3 regions of the Pseudomonas sp. NPDC077186 genome follow, and region 2 is predicted to be linked to each of the others. Evidence: riboswitches for the same ligand, from Rfam matches in the RefSeq annotation. Region 2 holds a riboswitch; each other region holds the start of a gene.
The links. A riboswitch is a leader RNA that binds a small molecule or an ion and turns the genes downstream of it on or off. The one in region 2 is predicted to bind cobalamin.

Region 1 (10,117 bases), on a different contig from region 2:
CACGCGCCCTTGTTCACCGCCGCCTGGCCCAGCGCCGAGTTCGGCGCCATGGGCCTGGAGGGCGCGGTGCGCCTGGGTTTCGCCAAGGAGCTGGCGGCCCAGGCGGACGACGCCGCGCGCCAGGCGCTGTTCGACAAGCTGGTGGCCAAGGCCTACGAAAACGGTAAGGCGCTGAACATGGCCAGCTACCTGGAAATCGACGCGGTGATCGACCCGGCCGACAGCCGCGCCTGGCTGCTGCGCGGGCTGGCCGCCGCGCCCAAAGCCGCCGCGCGCGAGGGCAAGAAACGGCCGTTCGTCGATACCTGGTAGAGGCCTGGCACAGGCGCGCCGGCCTGTCGCGCAGGGCTTGAAGCTTGCGGCGGTGGTTTTCGGGTAAACTGCCGCATCTTTTTACCCCTATAACGATTCGCCTGATGCCGACCACTTTCCACGAGATCCCCCGCGAGCGCCCGCTGACGCCCCTGCTGGACCGCGCCAACACGCCGGACGAGCTGCGCCGGCTGGCCGAAGCGGACCTGGAAACCCTCGCCGACGAACTGCGCCAGTACCTGCTCTACAGCGTCGGCCAGAGCGGTGGCCATTTCGGCGCCGGCCTCGGCGTGATCGAGCTGACCATCGCCCTGCACTACGTCTTCGACACCCCCGACGACCGCCTGGTGTGGGACGTCGGCCACCAGGCCTACCCGCACAAGATCCTCACCGGCCGTCGCGAGCGCATGGCCACGCTGCGCCAGAAGGACGGCCTGGCCGCCTTCCCGCGCCGCAGCGAGAGCGAGTACGACACCTTCGGCGTCGGCCACTCCAGCACCAGCGTCAGCGCCGCACTGGGCATGGCCATCGCCGCCCGCCTGCAGGGCGAGAAGCGCAAGAGCGTGGCGGTGATCGGCGACGGCGCACTGACCGCCGGCATGGCCTTCGAGGCGCTCAACCACGCCAGCGAGGTCGGCGCCAACATGCTGGTGGTGCTCAACGACAACGACATGTCGATCTCCAAGAATGTCGGCGGGCTGTCCAACTACCTGGCCAAGATCCTCTCCAGCCGCACCTACGCCAGCATGCGCGAGGGCAGCAAGAAGATCCTCTCGCGCCTGCCCGGCGCCTGGGAGATCGCACGCAAGACCGAGGAACACGCCAAGGGCATGCTGGTGCCCGGCACCCTGTTCGAGGAACTGGGCTGGAACTATATCGGCCCCATCGACGGCCACGACCTGCCCACCCTGCTCGCCACCCTGCGCAATATGCGCGACCTGGAGGGCCCGCAGTTCCTCCATGTGGTGACCAAGAAGGGCAAGGGTTTCGCCCCGGCCGAGGCCGACCCGATCGGCTACCACGCCATCACCAAACTGGAGCCGGTCAAACCCGATGCCGCGCCGCTCTCCAGCCAGAAACGGCCGTCCGGCCCGAAATACTCCAACGTATTCGGCCAGTGGCTGTGCGACATGGCCGAGCAGGACAACCGCCTGGTCGGCATCACCCCGGCGATGAAGGAAGGCTCGGACCTGGTGGCCTTCGCCGAGCGCTTCCCGGCGCGCTACTTCGACGTCGCCATCGCCGAGCAGCACGCCGTGACCCTGGCCGCCGGCATGGCCTGCGACGGGGTCAAGCCGGTGGTGGCGATCTACTCCACCTTCCTCCAGCGCGGCTACGACCAGCTGATCCACGACGTCGCGGTGCAGAACCTCGACGTGCTGTTCGCCATCGACCGCGCCGGCCTGGTCGGCGAGGACGGCCCGACCCACGCCGGCAGCTTCGACATCTCCTACCTGCGCTGCATCCCCGGCATGCTGGTGATGACCCCCAGCGACGAGAACGAGCTGCGTCGCATGCTCACCACCGGCTACCTGTTCGACGGCCCGGCGGCGGTACGCTACCCGCGCGGCAGCGGCCCCAACGCCGTCATCGAGCCGGGCCTGGCGCCGCTGCAGATCGGCAAGGGCCTGGTCCGTCGCCAGGGGCGCCGCGTCGCCCTGCTGGCCTTCGGCGTGCAACTGGCCGAGGCGCTGCAGGTCGGCGAGACGCTGGACGCCACGGTGGTCGACATGCGCTTCGTCAAACCGCTGGACACCGCCCTGCTGCGCGAGCTGGCGGCCAGCCATGAGCTGCTGGTGAGCATCGAGGAAAACGCGCTGATGGGCGGCGCCGGCAGCGCGGTCGGCGAGTTCCTCGCCGCCGAGAACATCGTCAAGCCGCTGCTGCAGCTGGGCCTGCCCGACTACTACGTGGAACACGCCAAGCCGGCGCAGATGCTCAAAGAATGCGGCCTCGACCAGGCCGGCATCGAAGCGGCGGTGCGCGCGCGCCTGGCCCTGCTCTGAACATGAGGCTCGCTCATCGCCGAATGAGCGGGCCTTGCTTGTCATTCATCCCGCCGCGCACTAGGGTGCGCGGCATTGCATGTTCCGCCAGGGTGCGCCGCTAACACGGCGTGAAACGGGAAGTCGGTGCGCCATCCAGGCAATCCCGACGCTGCCCCCGCAACGGTAATCGACGGCAGGCCGCAAACCTGCACCTTGTCCAAGGCCACTGGGTGTTCCCGGGAAGGCGGACCGGGGTCGTGAGCCCGGAGACCGGCCCCGGCGGTGCGACTGGTGTTGCGGAGGGCCGCACCGTCAAGCGCCGCCCTGCGCGCGCTTGCCCCTGCCCTCCTCGAACGTCTGCCGACCTTTGAGGAATAACCATCATGAAACTGTCCCACCTGGCCCTGGCCATCGCCGTGCTGCCCGGCCTCAGCCTGGCCGCCGAACCCTACGCCGCCGAACCGCTGGTGATCACCTCCGGGCGCCTGGCCGAACCGCAAGCCCAGGCCACCGCCGCCACCACGGTGTTCGAGCGGGCGGATATCGAGCGCCTGCAGGCCGGCAGCGTTGCCGAACTGCTCGAGCGCGTCCCCGGTCTCAGCGTCGTGCGCACCGGTGGCGCAGGTAGCCAGACCGGCATATTTCTGCGCGGCACCAGCAGCGCGCAGACCCTGGTGCTGGTGGACGGCCAGCGCATCGCCTCGGCCAGCAGCGGCACCAGCAGCCTGGAGTTTCTCGCCCCCGAGCAGATCGAGCGGATCGAGGTGGTGCGCGGCCCGCGCTCGGCCCTGTATGGCTCCGACGCCATCGGCGGGGTGATCCAGATCTTCACTCGCCAGGGTGACGGCCAGGGCCTCAAGCCCCATGCACGGCTGGCCGCCGGCAGCGACAGCACTTACCAGCGCAGCCTCGGCCTGTCCGGTGGCGATGAGCGCACGCGCTTTCACCTCGGCGCAGCGCTGGACGAGACCGCCGGCATCGACGCCACCCGCGACGGCTTCGGCGCCAACGGCGACGACGACGCCTACCGCAACCGCTCGCTCAGCCTGAACCTGGCGCACCGTTTCAGCGACGACCTGCAGGCCGGCTTCAGCGTCCTCGACCAGCGCGGCCAGGTGGAGTACGACGACACCTTCACCGGTTCGCTGCCGACCACCGACTTCCTCCTCAGCAGCGTCTCGGCCTTCCTCGACGGCCGTATCAACGACACCTGGAGCAGTCGCCTGGAGATCGGCCACAGCGAAGACAAGCGCGACAGCGGCAACGACCAACCCGGCGGCTCGCTCAGCCAGTTCAATACCTACCGCGACTCGGCCAACTGGCTCAACCGCCTGACCCTGAACGACAGCCAGCAAGTGCTGCTGGGGCTCGACTGGTACGAGGATCGCGCCCAGGGCAGCACCGATTTCGTCGAGGATTCGCGCTGGAACCGCGCGGCCTTCATCCAGCACCGCTACAGCGGCGAGGCCTTCTCCACCGAACTGGGCCTGCGCCACGACGACAACCAGCAGTTCGGCAGCGAGAACACCTGGAATGCGGCGCTGACCCTGCCGCTGAACGCGGCCAACGAGCTGATCCTGTCCTACAGCGAAGGCTTCCGCGCACCGACCTTCAACGACCTGTACTTCCCCGACTTCTGCTTCGGCGGCCTGTGCTTCCCCAGCGCCAACCCCGATCTCGATCCGGAACGCTCCAAGAGCTACGAACTGCAGTGGCGCAGCCACTACAGCGACAGCGGCTCGCTGCAGGCGTCGCTGTACCGTACCGAGATCGAGGACGCCATCGTCCTCGACGAGAACTTCATCCCGCAGAACGTCCAGACTGCACGGGTCAATGGCTTCGAAGTCGCCGTGCAGCAGGAGCTGTTCGGCTGGCAAGGCAACCTGGCCCTGGCCTTGATCGACCCGCGCGACCGCGACAGCGGCCATACCTTGCAACGCCGCGCCAAACGCACGCTGAGCCTGGATCTCGACCGCCGCTTCGGTGATGTCTCGCTCGGCGCCGGCTGGCGCGCGGTCAGCGGTCGCTACGACGATGCCGACAACGACATCGAACTGGGCGGCTACGGTCTGCTCAGCCTGCGCGCTGCCTGGCAGGCCACACAGGAGGTGGGGCTCAGCCTGAAACTGGATAACCTGCTGGACAAGGATTACGCCGAAGCCACCTACAGCACGCCCAATAGCCGCTTCGGCTACAACAACGCCGGCCGCACCGCGCTGTTCGCGCTCACCTGGACGCCGCAACTCTGACGACCAACTCGTAGGGTGGGTTAGCGGCGCCGGACACTGACGCCTGGACGCCAGCGGTTATGGCGCGCCGCGTAACCCACCGGGCGATGGATCGCGTTGCGCCCATGGTGGGTTACGCCGCATCAAGCGCGTAGGGTGGACATGCCGAAGGCTTGTCCACCGCCCGGCCGACAACGGTGGACAAGGCTGACGCCATGTCCACCCTACGCGAAGCATCCAACGACTCGTGGGTAAATCCGCCCCTCACCGCGCCCCAGCCAACAACTCACAGAGTTGTTCCAGGGCCCCGAGCATCTGCCGACTGGGCCGTTCCAGGCCCCTGTCCGGCACCGCCCAGACCTGGCCGCGGCGCACCGCGCGCAGCTGCGGCCAGGCCTGCCAGTTCGCCAGTTCGGCGTTGCTGCCGCCGAGAATCACCTCGGGGTCGCGCGCCAGCACCGCCTCGATGCCGACCTGCGGCGCCGGCTGGCTCAGGTCGGCGAACAGGTTGCGCGCACCACACACCGCCAGCGCATCGCCGATCAGCTGCTCGCCGCCGATGGTATAGAGCGGCTGATGCCAGACCTGATAGAACACCGCCAGTGGCCGCTCGCGCCGGTAACGCTGGCGCAACCCGGCCAGCTCGTCGCGAAACTCCGCCGCCAGCCGCTCGCCCCGTTCGGCGCGACCGATACGCTCGGCGACGAGGATAAAGGCCTCGGCCAACTGCTCGAGGCGCGCCGGCTCGACCACCAGCTGGGCAATGCCGAAACGCTGCAACTGCGCCTGCTGCGCCGCCGGCACGCTGCCCGGGGCGATCAGGATCAAGTCGGGCGCCAGCTGCAGCAGGCGCTCGAACTCCAGCTGGCCGTAGCGGCCGACGGTGGGCAGCTGGGCCAGCGCGGCGGGCTGCTCGTCGCCTGCGAGCACGCCGACCAGCAGGTCGGCGGCATCCAGCTCGAGCATGATCTCGCTGAGCGACGGCGCCAGGCTGACCACCCGCGGCGCGGCCGCCAGCGGCAGGGCCAGCAGCCACAGGGCGAGCAGCAGCGCGCGCATCAGCCGAGTTGGCGGGGAATGCGGTAGAGGCAGTGCAGGACGATGCTCGACAGCGCCAGCAGCATCAGCGGTATCGCCTCCAGCCCGGCCAGCACCGCCAGGGCGGCGATCCAGGCCGGCAGCGCCGCACCGAGCAGGGCGCGCAAACGCACACGATCCAGCTCCAGCCAGGCGGCCGGCTCGGAGTCGCTGTCCAGGGCCTGGTCGGTGGCGATCAGCGCACGCTTGTAGGCGGCGAACAGCGGCAGACTGACGAACATCGAGGCCAGGCCGGCGACGAACAGCGGCAGGCTCAGCACCTGGGCGCCGCCGCCGCCGAACAGCAGGTTGAAGACGAACAACGGCGCCAGGGCCACGCCCAGCTGGCGCCACCAGGCCAGTGCCAGGCGCCGCTTGACCTGGCCGCGGGTCACAGGCTGTCCTCGGCCTCGCCCTGGTGCTGGTTGCCCAGCATATGACCGAGCTTGCCGGCCTTGGTCGCGAGGTAGCGCTTGTTGTAGGGGTTGTGCTCGATCTGCAGCGGCACGCGGTGATCCACATTGATGCCCATGTCGCCCAGCGCCTTGACCTTGCGCGGGTTGTTGGTCATCAGCTTGAGGCTCTGGATGCCCAGGTGGGCGAGCATCGGCTGGCAGATCGCGTAGTCGCGCTGGTCGGCGCCGAAGCCCAGGCGCTCGTTGGCCTCGACTGTGTCGGCGCCGCCGTCCTGCAGCTCGTAGGCGCGGATCTTGTTCAGCAGGCCGATGCCACGACCTTCCTGACGCAGGTACAGCAGCACGCCGCGGCCTTCCTGGGCGATCGCCTGCAGCGCCGCCTGCAGCTGCGCGCCGCAGTCGCAGCGCAGGCTGAACAGGGCGTCGCCGGTCAGGCACTCGGAGTGCAGACGGCCCAGCACCGGCGCACCGTCGGCCACGTTACCGAAGGTCAGGGCGACGTGTTCCTTGCCGGTGGCCTGGTCGAGGAAACCGTGCATGGTGAACACACCGAAGGGCGTGGGCAGTTGGGAGGCGGCGACGAACACGACGGACACCGGATACTCCTAGCAATGAGTACGAAACAGGGGCGGCATTGTATCAGCAGGCCCCGCCGCCGGGTCAGCCTGAATTGCCGATCATCAGTATCGAAACGCTCAATGCCGGTCTCAGAGCTTGGATTCGAGCACCAGCATGCCCTGTTCCTCGCGCCAGCCGACCCGGCCGAGAAAACTCATGCCCAGCAGCGCCTCGTGCGGCGCGCCACCCTCCAGCACCACGGCCTCGACGCCGAGCACCTCCAGGTCGCCGATCTTCACCCGGTCAAGCATCACCCGCCAGCCACGGGTGACGCCGCTGGCGGTGTTGACCTGCAGCGGCCGGCCGCTGACCCGGTAATCGATGCCCAAGCGTTTGGCATGGGCGTCATTGAGCGCCACCGAGGTGGCGCCGGTGTCCACCAGGAACTGCACGGTCTGACCGTTGACCGAGCCGGCCACCCAGTAGTGGCCGCCGATGCCCTTGGCGATGCTCAGACGTTTCTTCGCCGGCTCGGCGAAGCCGGCGCTGTATTCGCGGCTCAGCGGATAGCTGCGCTCGACGCCGTCGACCCGCAGCACCGCGCCCTGCTTGTCGACGCTGACCACCTGCACCCCGCCCGGCCCGCTCTGGCCGACCCGCACCAGCTTGCGCTGGCCGTCGACGTTGAGCACCGCCGCGCCGGGGAACAGGCCGACCACCTGCACCTGCGAGGCGGCCCAGCACAGCGGGCCGAACAGCAGGCCGAGAACAACGAGGCAGTGGCGCAATTGCATGGGGACGGCCTCCCGGCTCAGTCGAAGGGATAGGGTTGCTGCCAGCGCTCGAACAGCGGGCGCAACTCGCCGCTGGCCATCAGCTCGCCCAGGCGCCGGTCGTAGACCTCGGCCAGGCGGCGGCCACGCGGGGTGTCGGCGAAGCCGAGGTACAGCGGCAGGCGGGTCAGTTCGCTGATGCGGTAGCGCCCGGCGTCCGGCGCCTCGCTCAGCACGTCGTCGACCTCGGTGCGGGCGTCGATATAGAAATCCGCGTGGCCCAGCTCGAGCATGCCGAGGATACCGCTACGCCGGTGAATTTCCCGGTAGTCGCGCACATTCGGCAGATAGGCCTGGTAGCCGTAGCCACGCATCCAGGCCAGGCGGTAGTCGGCGAGCTTGTCCAGGGTCAGTTGCGGCTTGTCGCGTAGGCCGAGCGCGGCGATCTGGTCGGCGTCGTAGTGCCAGCGCGGGTAGAACACCCCCTCGCCGACCTCGTCGCGGTAGGAGCCGACCCAGGCATCGGCCTCGCCGCGCTGCACCAGGCCGATGGAACGGGTATAGGGCACGCTGTGAATGCGCAAGGCCACGCCGGCCGGCTCGAACACCCGGCGCAGCACGTCCCAGGCCAGCCCGGTGCCATCGGCATGGGTGTGCCCGTTCCACACCTCGCTGGCCAGGCGGATCTCGCCGGGCGGGGCGTCCTGCGCCTGCGCCCCGCTCGCCCCGATCAGCAGCAACACGCCGGCCAGCAGCCAGCCCGTCAGCGCCATGCCCTTGCCCTCTAGAAGCCCAACGATGCCGCGTAGTTGTCCCAGCCCCAGACCAGGCCCTGCATGGCCAGCCAGGCGAACACCCCGGCGATCACGTCGTCGAGCATGATGCCGACGCCGCCGTGCACATGGCGGTCGATCCAGCGGATCGGCCAGGGCTTGACGATGTCGAACAGGCGGAACATGAGAAAGCCTAGCAGCAGCCAGCCCCAGCCCTCGGGCACCAGCCACAGGGTGATCCACATGCCGACCATCTCGTCCCAGACGATGCCTTCGTGGTCGTGCACCTTGAGGTCATCGGCGACCTTGCCGCACAGCCAGAAGCCGAACAGCATGGTCACCCCCAGCATCAGCCAGTAGCCCCAGTCCGGCAGCATCTGCCACAGCGGCACGAACGGCAGCGCCACCAGCGAGCCCCAGGTGCCCGGCGCCTTGGGCAGGGTGCCGGAGCCGAAGCCGAAGGCGATGAAGTGCCAGGGATTGCGCCACACCGAAGGCGGGACGTACTCGGCGGGAACCTGGTTGGGGTGATCGGTCACGCGGCATTCATCCTGTCAGAAATGTTGGTAACCGCTGCGCGGCGGCGCGACCAGTCGCCCCGCGCCATCCAGCAGCTGCACGCCGCTGCCGGCCAGCACCCGGCCGATGGCGCGCACCTCGGGCCACTCGGTCTGCAGGTCGGCGAGCCAGGCGGGCGGTAGGGTAAAGGCCAGTCGGTAGTCGTCGCCACCGCTTAGCGCACAGGCCAGCGCCTGACGCTCGCCGGCGAACGCCAGCAATGCCGGCGATAGCGGCAGCCGCGCCTGTTCGACCTGCAGGGCGACGCCCGAGGCCTTGGCGATATGCCCGCAGTCGGCGAGCAGGCCGTCGGAGATATCCAGCGCCGCCGTGGCCCGCCCGCGCAGGGCCTGGCCCAGGGCCAGCTGCGGCTGCGGCGACCAGTAGCGCGCCAGCAGGGGCTCGGCGAGTTCGGCCGCGGCCGTCTGCTGCCCCAGCACCAGCGGCAAGGCGCCGGCGCCGTCGCCGAGACTGCCGCCGACGCAAAGCAGATCGCCCACTTGCGCGCCGCAGCGAGTCAGCGCCTGGCCAGCCGGCACCCGGCCGAACACGCTCAGGGTCAGACTCAGCGGGCCGCGCGTGGTGTCGCCGCCGACCAGCGCCAGCGAGCAGTGCTGCGCCATCAGCTGCAGGCCACGAGCGAACTCGGCCAGCCAGGCTTCTTCGGCGGCGGGCAGGGTCAGGGCCAGGGTAAAGGCCAGCGGCGTGGCGCCCATGGCGGCCAGGTCGCTGGCGGACACCGCCAGCGCGCGCTGGCCGAGCAGGAAGGCATCGCAGGAATCGGGGAAATGCACCCCGGCGACCAGGGTATCGGTGGACACTGCCAGCTGCTCGCCGGCGGGTAGCGCCAGCAGCGCGCAGTCGTCGCCGATGCCGCGAACCACGCCGTCGCCGCCCTGCGCGCAGGGGGCGGCGGCGAAGTAGTGGCGGATCAGCTCGAACTCACCCATGGAGCCTCCCCTCTCCCTTTGGGAGAGGGGTTGGGGGTGAGGGTGCACAGACAAAGCGATCCATGCTCAACGTTTGTTGGCGCCCACTTCGGCCGCACGCAGCTTGGGCGCCAGCTTGTCGAGGATGCCGTTGACGAACTTGTGCCCGTCGGTGGCGCCGAACACCTTGGCCAGCTCGATGCCCTCGTTGATCACCACCTTGTAGGGCACATCGACGCGGTTCTTCAGCTCGTAGGTGGACAGGCGCAGGATGGCCAGCTCGACCGGATCGATCTCTTCCAGCGGGCGATCGAGCAGCGGCGTGAAAGCCTCGTCCAGTTCGGTCTTCTGCCGCGGTACGCCGTGCAGGATCTCGTGGAAGTAGGCGCCGTCGACCTTGCTGAAATCGTTGTCGACGCGGAACTGCGCTTCGATCTCGTTCAGCGGCTGCCCGGCGATATGCCAGGAGTACAGGGCCTGCATGGCCAGGGTACGGGCCTCGCGG
Region 2 (10,117 bases):
GCGCTCGGTGTCGAGCAACAGCGTCGGGCATGACAAGGGCACCAGCGGCGGCCAGTCGCGCAAGCGGCCGTCGGTGAGGATCAGCAGGCGCTGGCGTTCGCCCGGTTTCGCGCGCTGGCGACGCAGCAGCCAGCTACCCGCCTGATTCAGCGCATCCAGCAGCGGCGTGCCGCCCCCCGCGCCCAGATCCTGCAGCCAGCGGTGCAGCTCGGCGCCGGCCTTGCGCCCCTGCCACAGCCATTGCGCTTCACGTCCGCCAGCCTGCAGCACGGCCAGGCGCGCACGCTGGCGATAGGCGCTGTCGAACACTTCGGCGAGCACGCCCTTGGCCAGACTCAGGGCGCCGTGGCGGCGGGTGGAGGCGGAGGCATCCACCAGCACCAGCCAGAGTTCTTCCGCCTGCTGGCTGCGCGGACGCAGCACGAGCTGTTCGCGGCGTTGCGGCCGGCCTTGGCGCAGGGTCGCCGCCCAGTCGATACGTCCGGCCGCGCCGCTGCGGGCGGCACCACGCAGGCCGCCGCCGAGTCGTCCGGGCCGGTTGCGGGCATCCGCGCCTGTGGCTGTGTGCGGGCGGATGCTCAGGGCTTTTTTGCCCAGCGCGGCGGCACCCGTCGCTCGCCCATGGCCTGCGGCTGCGCCGGCAGCTCGCCCCACTGACCTTCGCCCTGGCTGTGCTCCTGCGCCTGCTGCGGCACCTGGCCCTGCTCCGGCGGCGTGACCGCCGGCGGTTGTGGCTGGCGACGGCGATGGCGCAGGACGAAATCCTCCACCGCATCGATATCCACAGGCTCGATAGCCGCCCCGCCACGCCAGGCGGCATGGGCACGGGCGGCACGCAGCCAGACCAGGTCGGCGCGCAGGCCATCGACGCCAGCGGCGAAGCAGCGCTGACTGATCTCACCCAGGGCGGCGTCATCCAACGGGATATCGGCCAGGCGCTGGCGGGCATTGCGGCAGCGTTCGGCCAGGGCGTTCTGCTCATCCTGCCAGCGTTGCAGGAAGGCTTCGGGGTCGGCATCGAAGGCCAGGCGCCGACGCACGATCTCGGCACGCTCGGCCGGCTGCGGCTGGCCATCGAGGGCCAGGTTGAGGCCGAAGCGGTCGAGCAGTTGCGGGCGCAACTCGCCCTCCTCGACGTTCATGGTGCCGATCAGCACGAAGCGCGCGGCATGCCGATGCGAGATGCCGTCGCGCTCGACGTGGTTGACGCCGCTGGCGGCGGCATCGAGTAGCAGGTCAATCAGGTGATCGGGCAGCAGGTTGACCTCGTCGACATAGAGCACGCCGCCATCGGCACGCGCCAGCAGCCCAGGGGAAAACTGCGCGCGGCCTTCGCCCAGCGCGGCGTCCAGGTCCAGGGTGCCGACGATGCGCTCCTCGCTGGCGCCCAGCGGCAGGGTGACGAAGCGCCCACCGTCGAGCAGGTCAGCCAGGCCACGGGCCAGGGTGGACTTGGCCATGCCGCGCGGCCCCTCGATCAGCACGCCGCCTACGCCTAAGTCGATGGCCGCCAGGCACAGCGCCAGCTTCAGCGAGTCGGCGCCGACCACGGCGACGAGGGGGAAGTGATGTTCGGTCATGGCAGTGATCCGGGGAGTTGAACGGGCGCGCACAGCACTTGTGGGAGGGGCTTTAGCCGCGAGCTTGTCGCCGCTAAAGCGCCTCCCACAATCGGCGCCTCAAGACCGTAGGGTGGGTTAGCGGCGCGGAGCGCCGGCCTTGTATCTGTAGAAAAACGTGGCGCGCCGCGTAACCCACCAGGCGATGTTGCGTGTGGCGCCGATGGTGGATTACGCCGCACCCACTTCAGCGAGTTGGCCGGCAACTTCAACAGGCGGCTAACCCAGCCTAGGGGAATGCGTCGCGTCATGACTCCTCGCTATCGAGCAGCAGGTTTTCCAGCGCTTCGCGGTAATCGCCGGGATTCTCCCACAGGCCGCGCTGCTGGGCTTCCAGCAGGCGTTCGAGGATATCGTTGAGCGCACCGGGGTTGTGCTGCTGGATAAAGTCACGGGTGTCCCTGTCCAGCAGATAGGCATCGGTCAGCAGCCCGTACTGGTGGTCATCGACCAGTTCGCTGGTGGCGTCGAAGGCGAACAGGTAGTCGATGGTCGCGGCCAGCTCGAAGGCGCCCTTGTAGCCATGGCGCTTCATGCCCGCGATCCACTTGGGATTGGCCGCGCGGGCGCGCACCACGCGACCCAGTTCTTCCTTCAAGCTGCGAATGCGCGGCGTATCCGGCTGGCTGTTGTCGCCCAAGTAGCTGGCCACCTTGAGCCCGCGCAGGGTCTCCACCGCCGCCAGCATGCCGCCCTGGAACTGGTAGTAGTCGTTGGAATCGAGGATGTCGTGCTCGCGGTTGTCCTGGTTGTGCAGCACCGCCTGCATCTGCTCCAGGCGCTCGACGAAGCGCTGGCGCGCCGGCGCACCCTCGGCGCCGCTGCCGTAGGCGTAGCCGCCCCAGTTGAGGTAGACCTCGGCCAGATCGGCGCGGCTGTGCCACAGGCGCTCCTCGATGGCGTTCTGCAGCCCGGCGCCATAGGCCCCCGGCTTGGCGCCGAACACCCGCCAGCCGGCCTGGCGGCGCGCTTCGGCTTCCTCCAGGCCGCCGTCCTTGAGCGCCAGCGACTCGCGCCAGACCCGCGCCGACAGCGGGTTCATGTCTTCCGGTTCGTCCAACTCGATCACCGCCTGCACGGCCTCGTCGAACAGGCGGATCAGGTTGCTGAAGGCATCGCGGAAAAAGCCCGACACGCGCAGGGTGACGTCCACCCGGGGCCGGCCAAGCTGCTCCAGCGGCAGCACCTCGAAGCGCTCGACGCGCTGGCTGCCCGGCTGCCACACCGGGCGCACGCCGAGCAGCGCCAGGGCCTGGGCAATATCGTCGCCGCCGGTGCGCATGGTCGCCGTGCCCCACACCGACAGGCCGAGCTGGCGCAGGTGGTCGCCCTCGTCCTGCAGATGGCGCTCCAGCAGGCGATCCGCCGCCTGCACACCCAGGCGCCAGGCGGTTGGCGTGGGCAGGTGGCGCACGTCGAGGGTGAAGAAGTTGCGCCCGGTGGGCAGTACATCCAGCCGCCCGCGACTGGGCGCGCCGCTTGGCCCGGCGGGGACGAAACGCCCTTGCAACGCCGCCAGCAGGCCGCTCATCTCGGCGTCGCCGCAGGCATCCAGCAGCGGCGCAACGTGCTCGGCCAGCCCATCGAGGATCAGCGCCACCTCGGCGCCGAAATCGCCAATACGTTCGCCGGCCAGGCGCCGCTCGATCAGCCGCAGCGCCAGCAGCTCCAGACGCTCGCGGGTATCGCCGACGCTGCGCCACAGGCTGTTATCCACAGCCTGCAACGCCTGTGGACGCAGCCCCGCCCAGGCCTGGCCCATATCGCAGTCCAGCGGATCGAGGCCCAATTCCAGACCACGGGCCAGCGCGCGCAGCAGGCTGGCATTGGCGCCCTGACCGTCGCCACGGGGAATGCGCAGCAGCGCCAGCAGGGTGTCGCGGCGCAGTTGCCCGGCCGGCGACTCGCCAAACACATGCAGGCCATCGCGAATCTGCGATTCCTTGAGGTCGCACAGGTAGGCGTCGAGCTGCGGCAGCCAGCTGTCGGCATCGTCGTTGAGTTGCAGGCCAAGCTCGCGGTCGAGGCTGGCTTCGCGCACCTTGGCCAGGATCTCGCCGCGCAGCTCCACGGCGCGGCGCAGGTCGAGCTGGCTGGCCTCGAAATACTCGTCGGCCAGGCGCTCCAGGTCGCGCAGCGGGCCGTAGCTCTCGGCGCGGGTCAGCGGCGGCATCAGGTGGTCGATGATCACCGCCTGGGTACGGCGCTTGGCCTGCGCGCCCTCGCCCGGGTCGTTGACGATAAAGGGATAGATATTCGGCAGCGGGCCGAGCAGCGCCTGCGGCCAACAGCCCGCGGAGAGGCCGACGCTCTTGCCCGGCAGCCATTCCAGGTTGCCGTGCTTGCCGACGTGGATCAGCGCATCGGCAGCGAAGGCCGTGCGCAGCCAGGCGTAGAAGACGATATAGCCGTGCGGCGGAACCAGATCGGGGTCGTGGTACACCGCTGCCGGGTCGAGCTGATAACCACGCGCCGGCTGGATACCAACGAAGGTCAGGCCGAAGCGCAGGCCGGCGACCATCATCCGCCCGCTGCGGAACATGGGATCGTCCTGCGGCTCGCCCCAGCGCTCGCGCACCGCCTGCTGATTCTGCTCAGGCAGACTGTGGAAAAACGTCAGGTAGTCGTCCAGCGCCAGGCTCTGCGCACAGGGCCGTGTGTCGAGGCCGTCGAGATCGTTGGTAATGCCGCCAAGCAGGCAGTGGACAAGTGCGGTACCGCTGTCCGGCAGGTTATCCACCGGGTAACCCTGGGCCTGCAGGGCGCGAAGGATATTCAGCGCGGCAGCCGGCGTATCCAGACCGACGCCGTTGCCGATGCGGCCATCGCGAGTCGGGTAGTTGGCCAGGATCAGGCCTATTCGCTTCTGATCGTTGCTTTTAAGCGCCAACTGGCACCATTTCCGCGCCAGTTCCGCGACATAAGCCATCCCCGGCTCATGCGCCTGGTAGCACGCCACATCGCTCTGACTACGCTCGCTGCGCCAGGCCAGGCCCTTGAAGCTGATGGCGGTGCCGATCAGCCGGCCATCCAGCTCGGGCAGCACCACGTGCATGGCCAGGTCACGCGAGCCCAGGCCCTGGGCGCTGGCCTGCCACTGCGCCTGGTTGTCCAGCGCGCAGATGGCCTGCAGCACCGGGATATCGCGGCGGAACACCCGCGCCTGCGGCGCCTCGGGGTTGGATAAAGCGAAGCCGGTGGTATTGATGATCAGCGCGGCGTCGGCGTCATCCAGCCAGGCCTGCACCTGCTCTAGGCAGGCCGACTCCTTGAGGCTGGCCACGGCAATGGGTAGCGGGTTAAGGCCCTGGGCCTGCAGATGCTGGCAAAAGGTATCGACGAAGGCGGTGTTGGCCGATTGCACATGGTTGCGATAGAACAGCAGCGCCACCACGGGGGCACCGACCTGCCATTGCGCCCGCCAGTCGCCCAGGGAGGCCGGGCTGCACTGCGGGTGATAGAGGCCCACGCGCGGCAGCGCTTGCGGCTCCTGCCAATTGTCGTCACGCCCCAGCCAGCGGCTGCCGATACAGCGAAACAGCTGGCGCGCGTTGTCCAGCCCGCCCTGACGCAGGTACTGCCAGAGGCGCTGGCTGTCTTCTTCATCGACGTTGCCGAGGGCGCTCAGTTCCGGGTCGGGCGCATCGTCGCCCGGCACCATGATCACCCTGGCGCCGCGCGCGCCCAGCTCCACCAGGCGTTCAACGCCGTAGCGCCAGTAGCTCACGCCGCCATGCACCGAGATCAGGATGACCTTGGCATGCTGCAGCACCTGCTCGACGTAATGGTCCACCGAGGCGTGGTTGCTCAGCTGTGCCGGGCTGGCCAGGCGCAGGCTGGGGTAGTCCTCCGGCAGTTGCCGGGCGGCTTCGGCCAACAGGGAGAGGTGCGAATCGCCGGTGCAGAGGATCACCAACTCGGCCGGGGTCTGGCCGAGGTCGGCGATGCTGTCGGCCGGCAGTTGGGCGCCGGGCTGGGTGCGCAGTAGGTGCATGTTGGTTCTGTGGGAGGGGCTTTAGCCGTGACTATCCGCGAACCGAATCGCGGCTAAAGCCCCTCCCACCATCACTCAGGCCAGCGCCGCCTTCAGCTCGGCCTCGATGGCCGCGCGGTCGAGCTGCTGGCCGATCAGCACCAGGCGGCTCAGGCGCGGCTCGTCGGCCTGCCAGGCGCGGTCGAAGTGGCGATCGAAGCGCTGGCCCACACCCTGCACCAGCAGGCGCATCGGCTTGCCAGGGATGGCCGCGAAGCCCTTCACGCGCAGGATGCCGTGTTTGCCCACCGCGTCCTTCAGTGCGGTCAGCAGGCGCGCCTCCTCGGCCTGCGGTAGTTCCACGTGGAACGCGTCAAATTCCTCGTGATCGTGGTCCTCGTCCTCATCGTCATGATGGGTACGGCGGCTGTCGATATGCAGCTCGGTTTCGCTGTTCAGGCCCAGCAGCACGTCCAGCGGCAGCTCGCCGCCGTGCGCCTCGATCACCTTGACCGCCGGCGGCAGCTCCTCGGCCACCTCGGCGCGCACCGCGGCCAGCGCCTCGGCGTCGAGCAGGTCGGCCTTGTTGAGAATCACCAGGTCGGCGCTGGCCAGCTGGTCGGCGAACAGCTCGTGCAGCGGCGATTCGTGGTCGAGGTTGGCGTCGAGCTGGCGCTGCGCGTCCACCTGATCGGGGAAGGCGGCGAAGGTGCCGGCGAGCACCGCCGGGCTGTCGACCACGGTGATCACCGCATCGACCGTGCAGGCGTTGCGGATTTCCGGCCAGTTGAAGGCCTGCACCAGCGGCTTGGGCAGGGCCAGGCCGCTGGTCTCGATGAGGATATGGTCGAGGTCGCCACGCCGCGCCACCAGCTCGCGCATCACCGGGAAGAACTCCTCCTGCACGGTGCAGCACAGGCAGCCGTTGGCCAGTTCAAAGACGCGGCCCATGGCCTCTTCCTCGCTGCAGCCGATGGCGCACTGCTTGAGGATCTCGCCGTCGATGCCCAACTCGCCGAACTCGTTGACGATCACCGCGATACGGCGGCCTTCGGCGTGGGCCAGCAGATGGCGCAGCAAGGTGGTTTTGCCGGCACCGAGAAAACCGGTGACGATGGTGACAGGCAGTTTGGCGAGGGTTTTCATGAAGGGCCCCGTGGCGTCGGTAAGTTCGACGGACGGGTACGCGCAGGCGGGCACGCAGGGGCGTGCTGGCCGCGTCGGATCACCCCGTCCGAGCAAATGGCTGGTCAATCGAGGCAGGTCTCCTGGCTCACGGTCTGCACGCTTGTGCATCCTTCACCTTCCCGCTGTTGAGCAGTGGTGTATCGAAGGAATTTCGACCGTTTACAGTTGCGGGGGCAGCCAGGGCATCGACCCTGTTCCCTCTTAGCTTCCCGGCGGCAATGCCGGGCAGAACCTCGAACGCGAGAAGGCTACGCAGGCCGCGGCGCTCGGTCAATCGCGGTTGACCGGTGGGGAGCGTCATGTTGAGCTACGCCGCCACTCCGCCCGAACAGCGCTTATGTTGCCTCCCCCTTCCGAACCCCGCTCAGCTTCGTCGCTCCAGGTCGTCGCCGGACTGGGTTGCCGCCGTGGCTGCAGCCTGGACGAGCTGCTAGCCCTGCTTATCCACAGCCTGAGCCAGCATAAGCTGACGGTGGATAACCTGGCCGGATTGGCCAGCATCGCCCACAAGCGCGAGGAGACGGCACTGCAGGCACTGGCCGAGCAGCTGAAGCTGAGGCTGCAGTTCTTCAGCAGCAAAGAACTCGCGCCTCAGCAGTCGGCCACCGGCGGCAGCGCCCTGGTGCAGTCCGTCACCGGCAGCCCCGCGGTGGCCGAGCCCTGTGCCCTGAGCCTGGCCGCCCGCCTGGGCGCCACGCCTCGTCTGCTCGGCGAGAAGAACCGCACGGCCAACGCCACCTGTGCGCTGGCCACTTTCGACAGAGAACCCGCAGCATGACCGTCTACTTTATCGGCGCCGGCCCCGGCGACCCGGAGCTGATCACCGTCAAGGGCCAGCGCCTGATCCGTTCGTGCGCGGTGATCCTGTACGCCGGCTCGCTGGTACCGGAAGCGGTTATTGCGGGCAATAGCGCCGAACGAGTGGTCAACACCGCCGAATTGCACCTGAGCGAGATTATCGAGCTGCTGCGCCAGGCGCACGAACGCGGCCAGGACGTGGCCCGCGTGCACTCCGGCGACCCCTCGCTGTACGGCGCCATCGGCGAGCAGATTCGCGAGCTGCGTGCCCTCGGCATTCCCTTCGAGATCGTCCCCGGCGTCACCGCCACCGCCGCTTGCGCCGCCTTGCTGGAAAGCGAGCTGACCCTGCCGGGCGTCGCCCAGACCCTGATCCTCACCCGCTACGGCAGCACCTCGCCGATGCCCGAGGGCGAGCAGTTGCACGACCTGGCGCGGCACCGCGCGACCCTGGCCATCCATCTCGGCGTGCGTCAGCTGCCGGCCATAGTGGCCGACCTGCTGCCGCACTACGGCGCCGACTGCCCCATCGCGGTGATCCACAGAGCAAGCTGGCCGGATCAGGACTGGGTGCAGGGCACCCTGGCCGATATCGAGGCCAAGGTCGCCGCCAAGGACTTTCGCCGCACCGCGCTGATCCTGGTCGGCCGCGTGCTCGCTCCCGGCGCCTTCGCCGAATCGGCGCTGTATGACGCTGGGCATCGCCACCTCTACCGTCCCGGCAGAGACTGAGCCACTGGCGAGAAAGCGTACAAGCCGCTGGATGCCTTGATATACCTAGCCTACAAGCGCTTATCAACAGGATAGAAGGCGAGTTATCCAAGCGCTCTGTGGATAGTGGCAAAGCGCCGATCAATTCTTGTGCAAGTGGCTGGAAGGCCCTGTCTATCGGGGCCTTGGCCAGGTATCAAAAGGATCTCCACAAGACGATCCACGCCAACTGTGAGCAACTGCTCAGAGCTGTACCTCCACCCGCTTGATACCCAGGCCGCGCAGTTCGAGTATCAGGGCATCCAGGCTGGCGAAGGACTCCACCTGCTCGGCGGCGTCGACCAGGAAGAAACTGCGTCCGCCTTCCTTCCTGAACAACAGGATCCACTCGCGGGGGTTGGCCGGGTTGGCGATGACCTGGGTGTCGAACACCGCGCCATCGGCCAACCTTTGCCTGACGTCGTCGCGCGTCACTCGACCGTCACGCTCTTGGCCAGGTTGCGCGGCTGGTCGACGTCGGTGCCCTTGAGCACGGCGACGTAGTAGGACAGCAGCTGCAGCGGCACGGTGTAGAGGATCGGCGCGAGCAGGTCGTGGATATGCGGCATGGCCACCACGTGGGTGCCCTCGCCGTTGCGCATGCCGGCCTGCTGGTCGGCGAAGACGATCAGCTCGCCGCCGCGGGCGCGCACTTCCTGCAGGTTGGACTTGAGCTTTTCCAGCAGCTCGTTGTTCGGCGCCACGGTGACCACCGGCATGTCGGCGTCGACCAGGGCCAGCGGCCCGTGCTTGAGCTCGCCGGCCGGGTAGGCCTCGGCGTGGATATAGGAGATTTCCTTGAGCTTGAGCGCCCCTTCCATGGCCACCGGGTACTGCGCGCCGCGGCCGAGGAACAGGCTGTGGTGCTTCTCGGCGAATAGCTCGGAGATCTTCTCGACTGTCTTGTCCATGGCCAGCGCCTCGCCCAGACGGGTCGGCAGGCGGCGCAGCTCTTCCACCAATTCGGCGGTCAGCGCCTTGTCCAGGTTGCCGTGCACCTGGCCGAGGGCCAGGGTCAGCAGCATCAGGCCAACCAGCTGGGTGGTGAAGGCCTTGGTCGAGGCCACGCCGATTTCCGGGCCGGCCTGGGTCAGCAGGCACAGGTCGGATTCGCGCACCAGCGAGCTGGTGCCGACGTTGCAGATCACCAGGCTGGCCAGGTAGCCGCCCTGCCCCGGTGCCTTCTCCTTGGCGTTGCGCAGCGCCGCCAGGGTGTCAGCGGTCTCGCCGGACTGCGACACGCTGACGAACAGGGTATCCGGCTGCACCACCACCTTGCGGTAGCGGAATTCGCTGGCCACTTCGACCTGGCAGGGAATCCCGGCCAGCTCTTCCAGCCAGTAACGGGCGACCATGCCGGCGTGGTAGCTGGTGCCGCAGGCGACGATCTGTACGTTCCTGACCTTGGCGAACAGCTCGGCGGCCTGCGGGCCGAAGGCCTGTACCAGCACCTGATCGCTGCCCAGGCGGCCTTCCAGCGTGCGCTGCACCACCTTGGGCTGCTCGTGGATTTCCTTGAGCATAAAGTGGCGATACTCGCCCTTGTCGGCGGCCTCGGCGCCTTCGTGGTACTGCACCGCCTCGCGCTGCACCGGCTGGCCGGCGGCGTCCCACAGCTGCACGCTGTCGCGGCGAATCTCGGCGACGTCGCCCTCTTCCAGGTAGATAAAGCGGTCGGTGACCTGACGCAGCGCCAACTGGTCGGAGGCGAGGAAGTTCTCGCCGAGCCCCAGGCCGATCACCAGCGGGCTGCCGCTGCGGGCGGCGAGCAGACGATCCGGCTGCTTGG
Region 3 (10,117 bases), on a different contig from region 2:
GGGCGGGCGGCGGCGAGGAGTTCCGGCGTATTCAGGTTGGCCAGGCGCGCATCGTCGAGCGGGCAGTCCAGCGGCGTCGGTGCGAGGCCGTCGAGCCAACGCTGCGGGCTGCGCTGGCCGGCCTGCCAGGCGCGTTCCAGATCGTCGCGCAACGCGGTCGGCAGCAGGCAGAACAACGGCTGCCAGTACTGCCCCTGGCGCACCACCGCCGGTTTGCTACCGGCGCGTTCGAGCAAGGCGTCGAGCAGCGGGCGATCCACCAGCGGCGCGTCGCAGGGCAGGATCAGCAGTTGCGTATGACGGGCCACCGCCAGGCCCGCGCGAATGCCGGCCAGCGGTCCCTGGAAGTCGCTGTCCTGGTCGCTCACCAGGCGGTCGGCATAGGGCGCGTAGCGCTCGGCGTTGCGGTTGCAGGAAACGATCAGGTCGTCGCTCAAGGGGCGTACCAGCTCGTGCAGCCAGGCGATCAGCGGCCGCCCGCGCCACTCCAGCAGGCCCTTGTCGCGCCCGCCCATGCGTTGGCCGCGGCCGCCGGCAAGCAGCAGTACGGAGCAGGGCGGTGGGGCGTTGGATGCGGGCATGCTGGCGTCTCCGGTGGCGGGTGGTGTGATATAACTCCGGCCATTCTCTCGCAATTGGAAGCCTGCCATGAACCATAAGGCCGAGGCGCTGTTCGTGCCGCTGCAGATCGCCGTGCTCACCGTCAGCGACACCCGCACCCTGGAAACCGATACCTCCGGACAACTGTTCGTCGATCGCCTGCAGGAGGCCGGTCACCATTTGGCCGCGCGCGTCCTGCTCAAGGACGACCTCTACAAGATCCGCGCCCAGGTCGCCGGCTGGATCGCCGACGACGGCGTACAGGTGGTGCTGATCACCGGCGGTACCGGTTTCACCGGGCGCGACAGCACGCCGGAAGCGGTTGCCTGTCTGCTGGACAAGCAGGTGGACGGTTTCGGCGAATTGTTCCGGCAGATCTCGGTGGCCGATATCGGCACCTCCACCATTCAGTCGCGTGCCCTGGCCGGTCTGGCCAACGGCACCCTGGTGTGCTGCCTGCCGGGTTCGACCAACGCCTGCCGCACCGCCTGGGACGGCATCCTCGGCGAGCAGCTCGATGCCCGCCATCGTCCCTGCAATTTCGTCCCCCACCTGAAGCAGGTGGCCGCCTGCGAGAGCCGCGGATGAGCGGTTGCGAGCAACCCGGCCTGCTACCCATGGAGGCGGCGCTGGCGCGCCTGCTGGCGCTGGCCGAGGCCGCGCCCATCGCGCAGCAGGAATCGGTCGCGCTGGCCGATGCCGATGGCCGGGTGCTGGCCGAGCCGCTGCTTGCCGCCCTCGACCTGCCGCCCTGGGACAACAGCGCCATGGACGGTTACGCCCTGCGCCTGGCCGATTGGCAGGGCGAGGCGCTGCCGGTCAGCCAGCGCATCCAGGCCGGCACGGCGCCCTTGCCGCTGCAGCCGGGTAGCTGCGCGCGCATCTTTACCGGTGCGCCGCTGCCGGCCGGCGCCGACAGCGTGGAAATGCAGGAAAACGTGGAGCTGGATGACGCCGGCCGAGTGCGCTTTCGCCAGCCGCTCAGGCTTGGCCAGAACGTCCGCGCCCGCGGCCAGGAAACCCGTGTCGGCGATTGCGTGCTGCCGGCCGGTACGCGCCTGGGGCCGATCGAACTGGGCCTGGCCGCCTCTCTCGGCGCGGCCGAACTGCGCGTGCGGCGGCGGCCGCGGGTCGCCGTGCTGTCGACCGGCGACGAGCTGGTCGAGCCCGGCCAGGCGCTCGGCCCGGGGCAGATCTACAACAGCAACCGGCGCCTGCTCAGCGCCTGGCTGCAGCGCCTGGGCTGCGCCGTGGTCGACGCCGGCATCCTGCCGGACGACCTGGTGCTAACCCGCGAGGCCCTCGGCAGGCTCGGCGACGTCGACCTGATCCTGTCCACCGGCGGGGTCTCGGTGGGCGAGGCGGATTATCTCGGCCTGGCCCTGCGCGAGGCCGGCGAGCTGGCGCTGTGGAAGCTGGCGATCAAGCCGGGCAAGCCTTTGACCTTCGGCCATTACCAGGGCGTGCCGGTGATCGGCCTGCCGGGCAACCCGGCCTCGACCCTGGTCACCTTCGGCCTGTTGGCGCGCCCCTACCTGCTGCGTCGTCTCGGCGTGCCGCGCGTCGAGCCGCTGGGTTTCGCCGTGCCGGCCGGGTTCGTCTGGCGCAAGCCGGGCATGCGCCGCGAGTACCTGCGTGCGCGCCTGGAACACGGCCGCGCAGTGCCCTACGCCAACCAGAGCTCCGGCGTGCTGCGCAGCGCCGCCTGGGCCGAAGGGCTGGCCGAGGTGCTCGAGGGGGCAACGCTGGAGGAGGGCGACAGCCTGCGGTTTATCCCCCTCAGCGAGATCCTCGGTTAAGGCCATGGACGAGGCGCTGCGGCGAGTCGCGCGGGCCATCGAGCAGGCCGAGCGCATCCTGGTCATTACCGGCGCGGGGCTGTCGGCCGACTCCGGCCTGCCCACCTACCGCGGCCTCGGCGGCCTGTACAACGGCCATACCGCCGAAGGCCTGCCGATCGAGGCGGCGCTGTCCGGGCCAATGCTGCGCCGCGACCCGGCATTGTGCTGGAAGTACCTGGCCGAGCTGGGCAAGGCCTGTCTCGGCGCGGCGCCGAATGCCGGTCACCTGGCCATCGCCGAGCTGCAGCGGCGCAAGCCCGCTTGCTGGGTGCTGACGCAGAACATCGACGGTTATCACCGCGCCGCCGGCAGTCCCGGCGAGCGCCTGATCGAGATTCACGGCGAGCTGGCGCCGCTCTATTGCCAGTCCTGCGGTGGTGAGGACGGCGAACTGGCCGAGCACCTGCAGCGGCCGCTGCCGCCGCGCTGTCGGCAGTGCGGCGGGGTGTTGCGCCCACCCGTGGTGCTGTTCGAGGAAATGCTCCCGGAGGCGGCCATCGACAGCCTCTACGCCGAGCTGCGCAAGGGTTTTGACCTGGTGCTCAGCGTCGGCACCAGCGCCAGCTTCCCCTACATAGTCGAGCCGGTGCTGCGTACCCGCCAGGCCGGAGGCCTGAGCGTGGAGATCAACCCCACGCTGACCGACCTCAGCGCCGTGGTGGATGTACGGCTGGCTGGGCGGGCCTTAGATGTGTTGCCGAAACTACTGGGTCACATTTCGAGCGATAGAATTTGCAAATAGACGGCATAGAGGGCATAGTCGCGCACTTGTAAATTGAACCGACACGGTCGTGCCCATGCGCAAACGCTTCGCACCCCTCGTGCCTTTTGCACTCATCGCCTTTCTCGCCGCCTGCGCCGGCCACGCGCCGCAGCCGCAGCTCGACGAGCCCGCGGTCAAGCCCGTCGCTCAGCAGGTCGAACCTGCCGAGGACGAGATGGCCGCGCTGATCGACGACAAACCCTACGAAATGCCGCAGCTGGCCGACAGCCTGCTCGATCTCGGGCGTTCGCTGGTCGGCACCCGCTATCGCTACGGTGGCACTTCGGTGCAGTCCGGTTTCGACTGCAGCGGCTTCGTTGGCTATCTGTTCCGCAAGGAAGTCGGCCTGGAACTGCCGCGCTCGACCCGCGAGTTGATCAAGCTGGATGCGCCCAAGGTGGCCCGCGCCGACCTGGAGCCGGGCGATCTGATCCTGTTCAACGACCGCGGCCGCGGCCGCGTCAGCCACGCCGGCATCTACCTCGGCGACGATCAGTTCATCCATTCCAGCAGCCGCCGCAGCGGCGGCGTGCGCATCGACAGCCTGGACGACAGCTACTGGAATCGCAGCTACCTGCAGGCCAAGCGCGTCCTCGCCCTGGCCCCGGTGGACGACGAGCAGGCCGCCCAGCGTCATCCCTGAGAGCAAGCTCTGAGCGCCCTTCGGCGCGGCCCCAGGGTTGCGCCGTTCGCCCCGAGCCGGCAGAGTAGGGCGCATCCAGGCTCAGGATCGCCTCGCTCATGCCCGTCACGACCCGTGTTGCCCTGCTCGTTCTCGCCCTGCTGCTGAGTGCCTGTAGCAGTCGCGCCCCCACCCCACAGCCCAGCTATCCACCAGCCACCGGCCAGTTCCAGGGCGGCGCCGACGACGTGCTGTTCCGCGCCCTCGGCCTGGTCGGCACGCCCTATCGCTACGGTGGCAATACCCCGGACGGCGGTTTCGACTGCAGCGGCCTGATCGGCTACGTCTACCGCGACGCCGCCGGCATCAGCCTGCCACGTTCGACCCGCGAGCTGAGCGCCATGCGCAGCCCCAATGTGCGCCGCGACGCCCTGCAGAGCGGTGACCTGGTGTTCTTCGCCACCAACGGCGGGCGCGGCGTCAGTCATGCCGGCATCTATGTCGGCGAGGGACGTTTCGTCCACGCGCCGTCTTCGGGCGGTACGGTGCGCCTGGACAGTCTGGACAACAGCTACTGGCAGCGCGCCTATCTGGACGCCAAGCGCGTGCTCGCCCCCGAACTGGCGCGCAATCCGTGACCCAGCGCAGCCTGCAACTCGACGACGCGCTCTACCAGTACCTGCTGGACGTCTCCCTGCGCGAGTCGCCGCTGCTCGCCCGCCTGCGTGCGGAAACCGCGCAGCTGAGCCAGGCACGTTGGCAGATCGCCCCGGAGCAGGGCCAGTTCATGGCCCTGCTGGTGCGCCTGCTCGGCGCCCGGCGGATCGTCGAGGTCGGCACCTTCACCGGCTACAGCGCCATTTGCCTGGCCGATGCCATGGGGTCGCAGGGCCAGCTGATCTGCTGCGACCTGCCCGGCGACTACAACGCCACCGCCCGCCGCTACTTCGCCGAGGCCGGGCTGACCGAGCGTATCCAGTGGCGTCTGGGCCCGGCGCTGGACAGCCTGGCGGCGCTGGAGGGCGAAGGGCAGGGCGACTTCGACCTGATCTTCGTCGACGCCGACAAGGCCAACTACCCGGCCTACCTGGAACAGGCGCTACGCCTGTTGCGCCAGGGCGGCCTGCTGCTGTTCGACAACACCCTGTGGAGCGGCCGGGTGTTACAGGCGCAGCCGGACAGTGCCGACACCCGCGCCATTCAGGCGCTGAACCGGGCGCTCAGGGACGATGCGCGCGTCGAGCTGTCGCTGCTGCCATTGGGTGACGGCCTGACCCTGTGCCGCAAGCGCTGAGCCGCCGTGGCGTTGACGCCCAACCCTCCCAGCCTCTACCCTGCGCGCCTTGCTTCAGGTGCCCGACGCCACGCGCGTACGAGGTGAAACAGGGAAGCCGGTTCAAATTCCGGCGCTGCCCCCGCAACGGTAGGTGAGTCAAACGCCGCTCTATTGCCACTGTGCTTCGTGCATGGGAAGGCGCGGCGCTAGCCCGCGAGGCTCGCTCACAAGCCCGGAGACCGGCCTGCTGCAGTCCACGGCATCGCGGAGGGCGTTGTCTGGCGTGCGGGCTCGCCTTCCCGGTGGCCCGCGCGCGCCGTTCTCCGCCTGCCTTGTCCAGCCCAGTGTGTTCGGGAGCGCAACGATGCCGCCATGCCAGCTTGCCAGTCGTGCACGGCGGCCTGCGCCCGGATGCCCGCAGACCAGGAAACCTCGATGAGCGAATCGACCGAACGCGACAGCGAATCGATCCCGCGCGACAGCGCATTGACCGAACGCGACGCCCGGCACCAGGCGCGCATGGCGCGCAAGAAGGCGCTGATCGACGCGAAGATCGCCCAGGCCCAGGACCAGTACGGCCTGCTGCTGGTGCACAGCGGCAATGGCAAGGGCAAGAGCAGCAGCGCCTTCGGCATGGTCGCCCGCGCCCTCGGCCACGGCATCAGGGTTGGCGTGGTGCAATTTATCAAGGGCGCCGCCAGCACCGGCGAGGAAACCTTCTTTCGCCGTTTCCCCGAGGAAGTCAGCTACCACGTGATGGGCGAGGGCTTCACCTGGGAGACCCAGGATCGCCAGCGCGATATCGCCAAGGCGGGCGAGGCCTGGGCCGTTGCGCAGCGCCTGCTGAACGACGAGGGCGTCGGCCTGGTGGTGCTGGACGAGCTGAATATCGCCCTCAAGCACGGTTATCTGCAGCTCGATGCGGTGCTCGCCGATATCCAGGCACGGCCGCTCCTGCAGCACGTGGTGGTGACCGGGCGCGGCGCCTTGCCGGGGATGATCGAGGCGGCCGATACGGTGACCGAGATGAGCCTGGTCAAGCATGCCTTCAAGGCCGGGGTGAAGGCGCAGAAGGGGGTCGAGTTTTGACTTCGCGCCAGTGCCCGGCGCTGCTGATCGCCGCGCCCGCCTCAGGGCAGGGCAAGACCACCGTCACCGCCGCCCTGGCGCGCCTGCACAGCCGCCAGGGACGGCGGGTACGGGTGTTCAAGTGCGGCCCGGACTTTCTCGACCCGATGATCCTCGCCCGCGCCAGCGGCGCGCCGGTGTACCAGCTCGACCTGGCGATGGTCGGCGAGGCCGAAAGCCGCCGCCTGCTCTGGCAGGCGGCGGGCGAGGCCGAGCTGATCCTGATCGAAGGGGTGATGGGCCTGTTCGACGGCCAGCCCTCGGCGGCCGACCTGGCGCGGCAGTTCGGCGTGCCGGTGCTGGGGGTGATCGACGGTTCGGCCATGGCCCAGACCTTCGGCGCCCTGGCCCATGGGCTGGCGACCTTCCAGGCCGACCTGCCGTTCGCCGGGGTGCTCGGCAACCGGGTGGCCAGCGCGCGCCATGGCGAGATTCTGCGCGCTGCGTTGCCGAGCACCATTCGTTGGTACGGCGCCTTGCCGCGCAATGCTGCGGTGGAGCTGCCCAGCCGTCACCTGGGGCTGGTGCAGGCGCAGGAACTGGCCGACCTCGACACGCGCCTGGACGCCGCCGCCGATGCCCTGGCCGCCAGCGCCGAGGTGGCCTTGCCGGCGCCAGTGCGCTTCGCCGCGCCACCACCGCGGGCGGTCGAGCCGCTGCTGGCCGGCGTGCGCATCGGCGTGGCGCGCGACGGCGCCTTCGCCTTTCTCTATCAGGCCAACCTCGATCTGCTGTGCGAGCTGGGCGCCGAAATTGAATTCTTCTCGCCGCTGGCGGGCGACGGCCTGCCGCAGGTGGACAGCCTCTACCTGCCCGGCGGCTATCCCGAATTGCATCTCGCTGAACTGGAAGGCAACCAGGCCATGGCCGCGGCGATTCGTGCCCATCACCGGGCCGGCAAGCCGATCCTCGCCGAATGCGGCGGCATGCTCTACCTGCTCGACGAACTGGCCGACAAGCAGGGCGCCAGCGGTCGCATGCTCGGCCTGCTGGCCGGCCGCGCCGCGCTGCAACCACGGCTGACCGCCCTGGCTTTGCAGGAAGTGGAGTTGCCGGAGGGCGAGCTGCGCGGCCACAGCTACCACCATTCGCGCCTGGACAGCCCGCTGGCGCCGCTGGCCCTGGGTCGTTGCCCGAACGGCAAGGCGGTGGCCGAGGCGGTCTATCGCCTGGGCCGGTTGACGGCCTCCTATATCCACTTCTACCTGCCGTCCAACCCCCTGGCGGCCGCGGCGCTGTTGCGCCCATGAGCGAGCAGGCCTTCAGCGCCGTCGAGCGCGCCGCGGTCTACCGCGCCATCGCCGAACGCCGCGACATGCGCCACTTCAGTGGCGGCGAGGTGCCGGCCGAGGTGCTGGCACGCCTGCTGGAGGCGGCGCACCGCGCACCCAGCGTCGGCCTGATGCAGCCCTGGCGCTTTCTGCGCATCAGCGACCCGCAATTGCGCGAAGCCGTCCACGCGCTGGTGGAGGCCGAACGGCTGCGCACCGCCGAGGCGCTGGGCGAGCGCTCCGACGAATTCATGCGGCTCAAGGTCGAGGGCATTCGCGAGTGTGCCGAGCTGCTGGCGGTAGCGCTGATGGACGGGCGCGAGACTCATGTCTTCGGCCGCCGCACCCTGCCGGAAATGGATATGGCGTCGGTGGCCTGCGCCATTCAGAATCTCTGGCTGGCCGCCCGCGCCGAGGGCCTGGGCCTGGGTTGGGTGTCGCTGTTCGAGCCCGAGGCGCTGGCTGCGCTGCTGGGCATGCCGGCCGGCAGCAAACCGGTGGCGCTGCTGTGCCTGGGGCCGGTCGCGGCCTTCTATGACCAGCCGATGCTGGTGGAGGAGGGCTGGGCCAGGCCGCGGCCGCTCGCCGAGCTGCTGTTCGAGAATCGATGGGGAGAACGCGTTGACTGACCTATCCACTGGCAACGGGCTATGGCGATGAGCCTGGCGCTCAGCACCCTGGCCGGGGTGGCGCTGGACGCCGCGCTCGGCGAGCCGAAGCAGGGCCACCCGCTGGTGGCCTTCGGCCGCCTGGCGAATCGTCTGGAGCAGCGCTTCAACCCCGCCGGCGGCGGCTGGCGCAGCCATGGGGTGAGCGCCTGGTGTCTGGCGGTGCTGCCGCTGACCCTGCTGACCTGGCTGCTGGCGCAGGTCTCGGCCTTCGGCTGGGCGGTGGAGATCGCCGCGCTGTACTGCGCCCTCGGCCTGCGCAGCCTCGTCGAGCACGCGCGGCCGGTGGCGCAGGCGCTGCGCCTGGGCGATCTGGCGCTGGCGCGCGAGCGCGTCGGCTGGATGGTCAGCCGCAACACCGCCGCGCTGGACGCCGGCGGCGTGGCCCGCGCCGGCACCGAGTCGGTGCTGGAAAACGGCTCGGATGCGGTGTTCGCCGCGCTGTTCTGGTTCGTCGTCGCCGGCGCGCCGGGTGTGGTGCTGTACCGCCTGAGCAATACCCTGGATGCCATGTGGGGTTACCGCAACGAGCGCTTCGAACGCTTCGGCTGGGCCGCGGCGAAGATCGACGATGTACTCAATTACGTCCCTGCGCGCCTGGTGGCGCTGAGCTACGCGTTGCTTGGCCACAGCGCCCTGGCGCTGCGCTGCTGGCGTCGCCAGGCGCCGCAGTGGGACAGCCCCAACGCCGGCCCGGTGATGGCCGCCGGCGCCGGTAGCCTGGGGGTGAGCCTGGGCGGCGCGGCCGAATATCACGGCCAGCTGCATGTGCGCCCGCAACTGGGCGAGGGGCCGCCGCCGCGGGCGCGCGATATCGAGCGCGCGCTGAATCTGGTGTGGGGCGGCGTGCTGCTGTGGCTGGCGCTGCTGGGACTCTGGGAGGTGCTGGGTGCTTGAGCATGGAGGCCGCCTGCGTGCGGCGGCGCGGCAATACGGCATCGCCCTGGAGGACTGGCTGGACCTGTCCACCGGCATCGCCCCCTACGGCTGGCCGTTGCCGGCTATTGCGGCCGAGGCCTGGACTCGCCTGCCGGAGCCGGACGATGGCCTGGAAGCCGTCGCCCGCGACTACTACGGCGCGGCCAGCCTGCTGCCGGTGGCCGGTTCGCAGGCGGCGATCCAGGCCTTGCCGCGCCTGCGCAAGGGCTGCACGGTGGGCATCCTCTCGCCGACCTACGCCGAGCATGCCGCCGCCTGGCGCCGCGAGGGGCACCGGGTGATGCAGCTCAGCGAGGGCGCCATCGACCGCGCCCTGCCGCGCCTCGACGTGCTGCTGCTGGTCAACCCGAACAATCCCACCGGCCGGCGTATCGAGACGCCGCGCCTGCTCGCCTGGCACGCGCAACTGGCCGAGCGCGGCGGCTGGCTGCTGGTGGACGAGGCTTTCATGGACTGCACGCCCGAGCACAGCCTGGCCGCTCACGGCGCGCGGCCGGGGCTGATCCTGCTGCGTTCGTTCGGCAAGTTCTTCGGCCTGGCCGGCCTGCGCCTGGGCTTCGTCCTCGCCGAGCAGGGCCTGCTCGACGAGCTGGCCGAACTGCTCGGGCCCTGGGCGGTGAGCGGTCCGGCGCGGCAGCTGGCGCGCCAGCTGCTGGCCGACGGCGCCGGCCAGGCGCGGCAACGCCAGCGCCTGCAGGTCGACGGCGAGCGCCTGGCGGCGCTGCTGCGCGATGGCGGCCTGCCGCCCACCGGCGGCTGCGCGCTGTTCCAGCTCTGCTGCCCGCCGCGGGCCGGCGACTGGCACGCGGCGCTGGCGCGGCGCGGCATCCTGGTGCGGCTGTTGCCCTTTATGGACAGCCTGCGCTTCGGTCTGCCGCCGCACGAGGCGGGCTGGCAGCGCCTGCAGCAGGCCCTGCGCGAGTGCGCCGAGGAGCTGGGGCAATGATCGGCACCACCCTGATGGTGCAGGGCACCACCTCCGACGCCGGCAAGAGCACCCTGGTGACCG

Region 1: linked by a shared signal. The riboswitch ahead of ACIGKL_RS08330 (TonB-dependent receptor domain-containing protein) and the one ahead of cobW (cobalamin biosynthesis protein CobW) in region 2 are both predicted to bind cobalamin.
Region 3: linked by a shared signal. The riboswitch ahead of cobO (cob(I)yrinic acid a,c-diamide adenosyltransferase) and the one ahead of cobW (cobalamin biosynthesis protein CobW) in region 2 are both predicted to bind cobalamin.

The regions. Positions count from the first base shown of each region.
Region 1 is NZ_JBITWE010000001.1:1,763,964-1,774,080, forward strand. It holds gene ACIGKL_RS08320 (carboxyl transferase domain-containing protein) at 1-312, shown strand, start outside; gene dxs (1-deoxy-D-xylulose-5-phosphate synthase) at 417-2,318, shown strand; cobalamin riboswitch at 2,392-2,594, shown strand; gene ACIGKL_RS08330 (TonB-dependent receptor domain-containing protein) at 2,684-4,549, shown strand; gene ACIGKL_RS08335 (cobalamin-binding protein) at 4,793-5,587, opposite strand; gene ACIGKL_RS08340 (MFS transporter) at 5,587-6,000, opposite strand; gene ribA (GTP cyclohydrolase II) at 5,997-6,617, opposite strand; gene ACIGKL_RS08350 (TIGR02281 family clan AA aspartic protease) at 6,729-7,373, opposite strand; gene ACIGKL_RS08355 (substrate-binding periplasmic protein) at 7,391-8,125, opposite strand; gene ACIGKL_RS08360 (phosphatidylglycerophosphatase A) at 8,137-8,664, opposite strand; gene thiL (thiamine-phosphate kinase) at 8,680-9,633, opposite strand; gene nusB (transcription antitermination factor NusB) at 9,700-10,117, opposite strand, start outside.
Region 2 is NZ_JBITWE010000003.1:565,802-575,918, reverse strand. It holds gene ACIGKL_RS14665 (VWA domain-containing protein) at 1-597, opposite strand, end outside; gene ACIGKL_RS14660 (ATP-binding protein) at 579-1,580, opposite strand; gene cobN (cobaltochelatase subunit CobN) at 1,867-5,613, opposite strand; gene cobW (cobalamin biosynthesis protein CobW) at 5,689-6,738, opposite strand; cobalamin riboswitch at 6,833-7,031, opposite strand; gene ACIGKL_RS14645 (cobalamin biosynthesis protein) at 7,118-7,558, shown strand; gene cobM (precorrin-4 C(11)-methyltransferase) at 7,555-8,310, shown strand; gene ACIGKL_RS14635 (hypothetical protein) at 8,533-8,763, opposite strand; gene glmS (glutamine--fructose-6-phosphate transaminase (isomerizing)) at 8,760-10,117, opposite strand, start outside.
Region 3 is NZ_JBITWE010000007.1:46,341-56,457, reverse strand. It holds gene mobA (molybdenum cofactor guanylyltransferase MobA) at 1-581, opposite strand, end outside; gene moaB (molybdenum cofactor biosynthesis protein B) at 649-1,188, shown strand; gene glp (gephyrin-like molybdotransferase Glp) at 1,185-2,399, shown strand; gene ACIGKL_RS22175 (NAD-dependent deacylase) at 2,404-3,183, shown strand; gene ACIGKL_RS22170 (C40 family peptidase) at 3,239-3,847, shown strand; gene ACIGKL_RS22165 (C40 family peptidase) at 3,946-4,464, shown strand; gene ACIGKL_RS22160 (O-methyltransferase) at 4,461-5,120, shown strand; cobalamin riboswitch at 5,160-5,365, shown strand; gene cobO (cob(I)yrinic acid a,c-diamide adenosyltransferase) at 5,538-6,191, shown strand; gene ACIGKL_RS22150 (cobyrinate a,c-diamide synthase) at 6,188-7,480, shown strand; gene bluB (5,6-dimethylbenzimidazole synthase) at 7,477-8,130, shown strand; gene cbiB (adenosylcobinamide-phosphate synthase CbiB) at 8,158-9,066, shown strand; gene cobD (threonine-phosphate decarboxylase CobD) at 9,059-10,054, shown strand; gene ACIGKL_RS22130 (cobyric acid synthase) at 10,051-10,117, shown strand, end outside.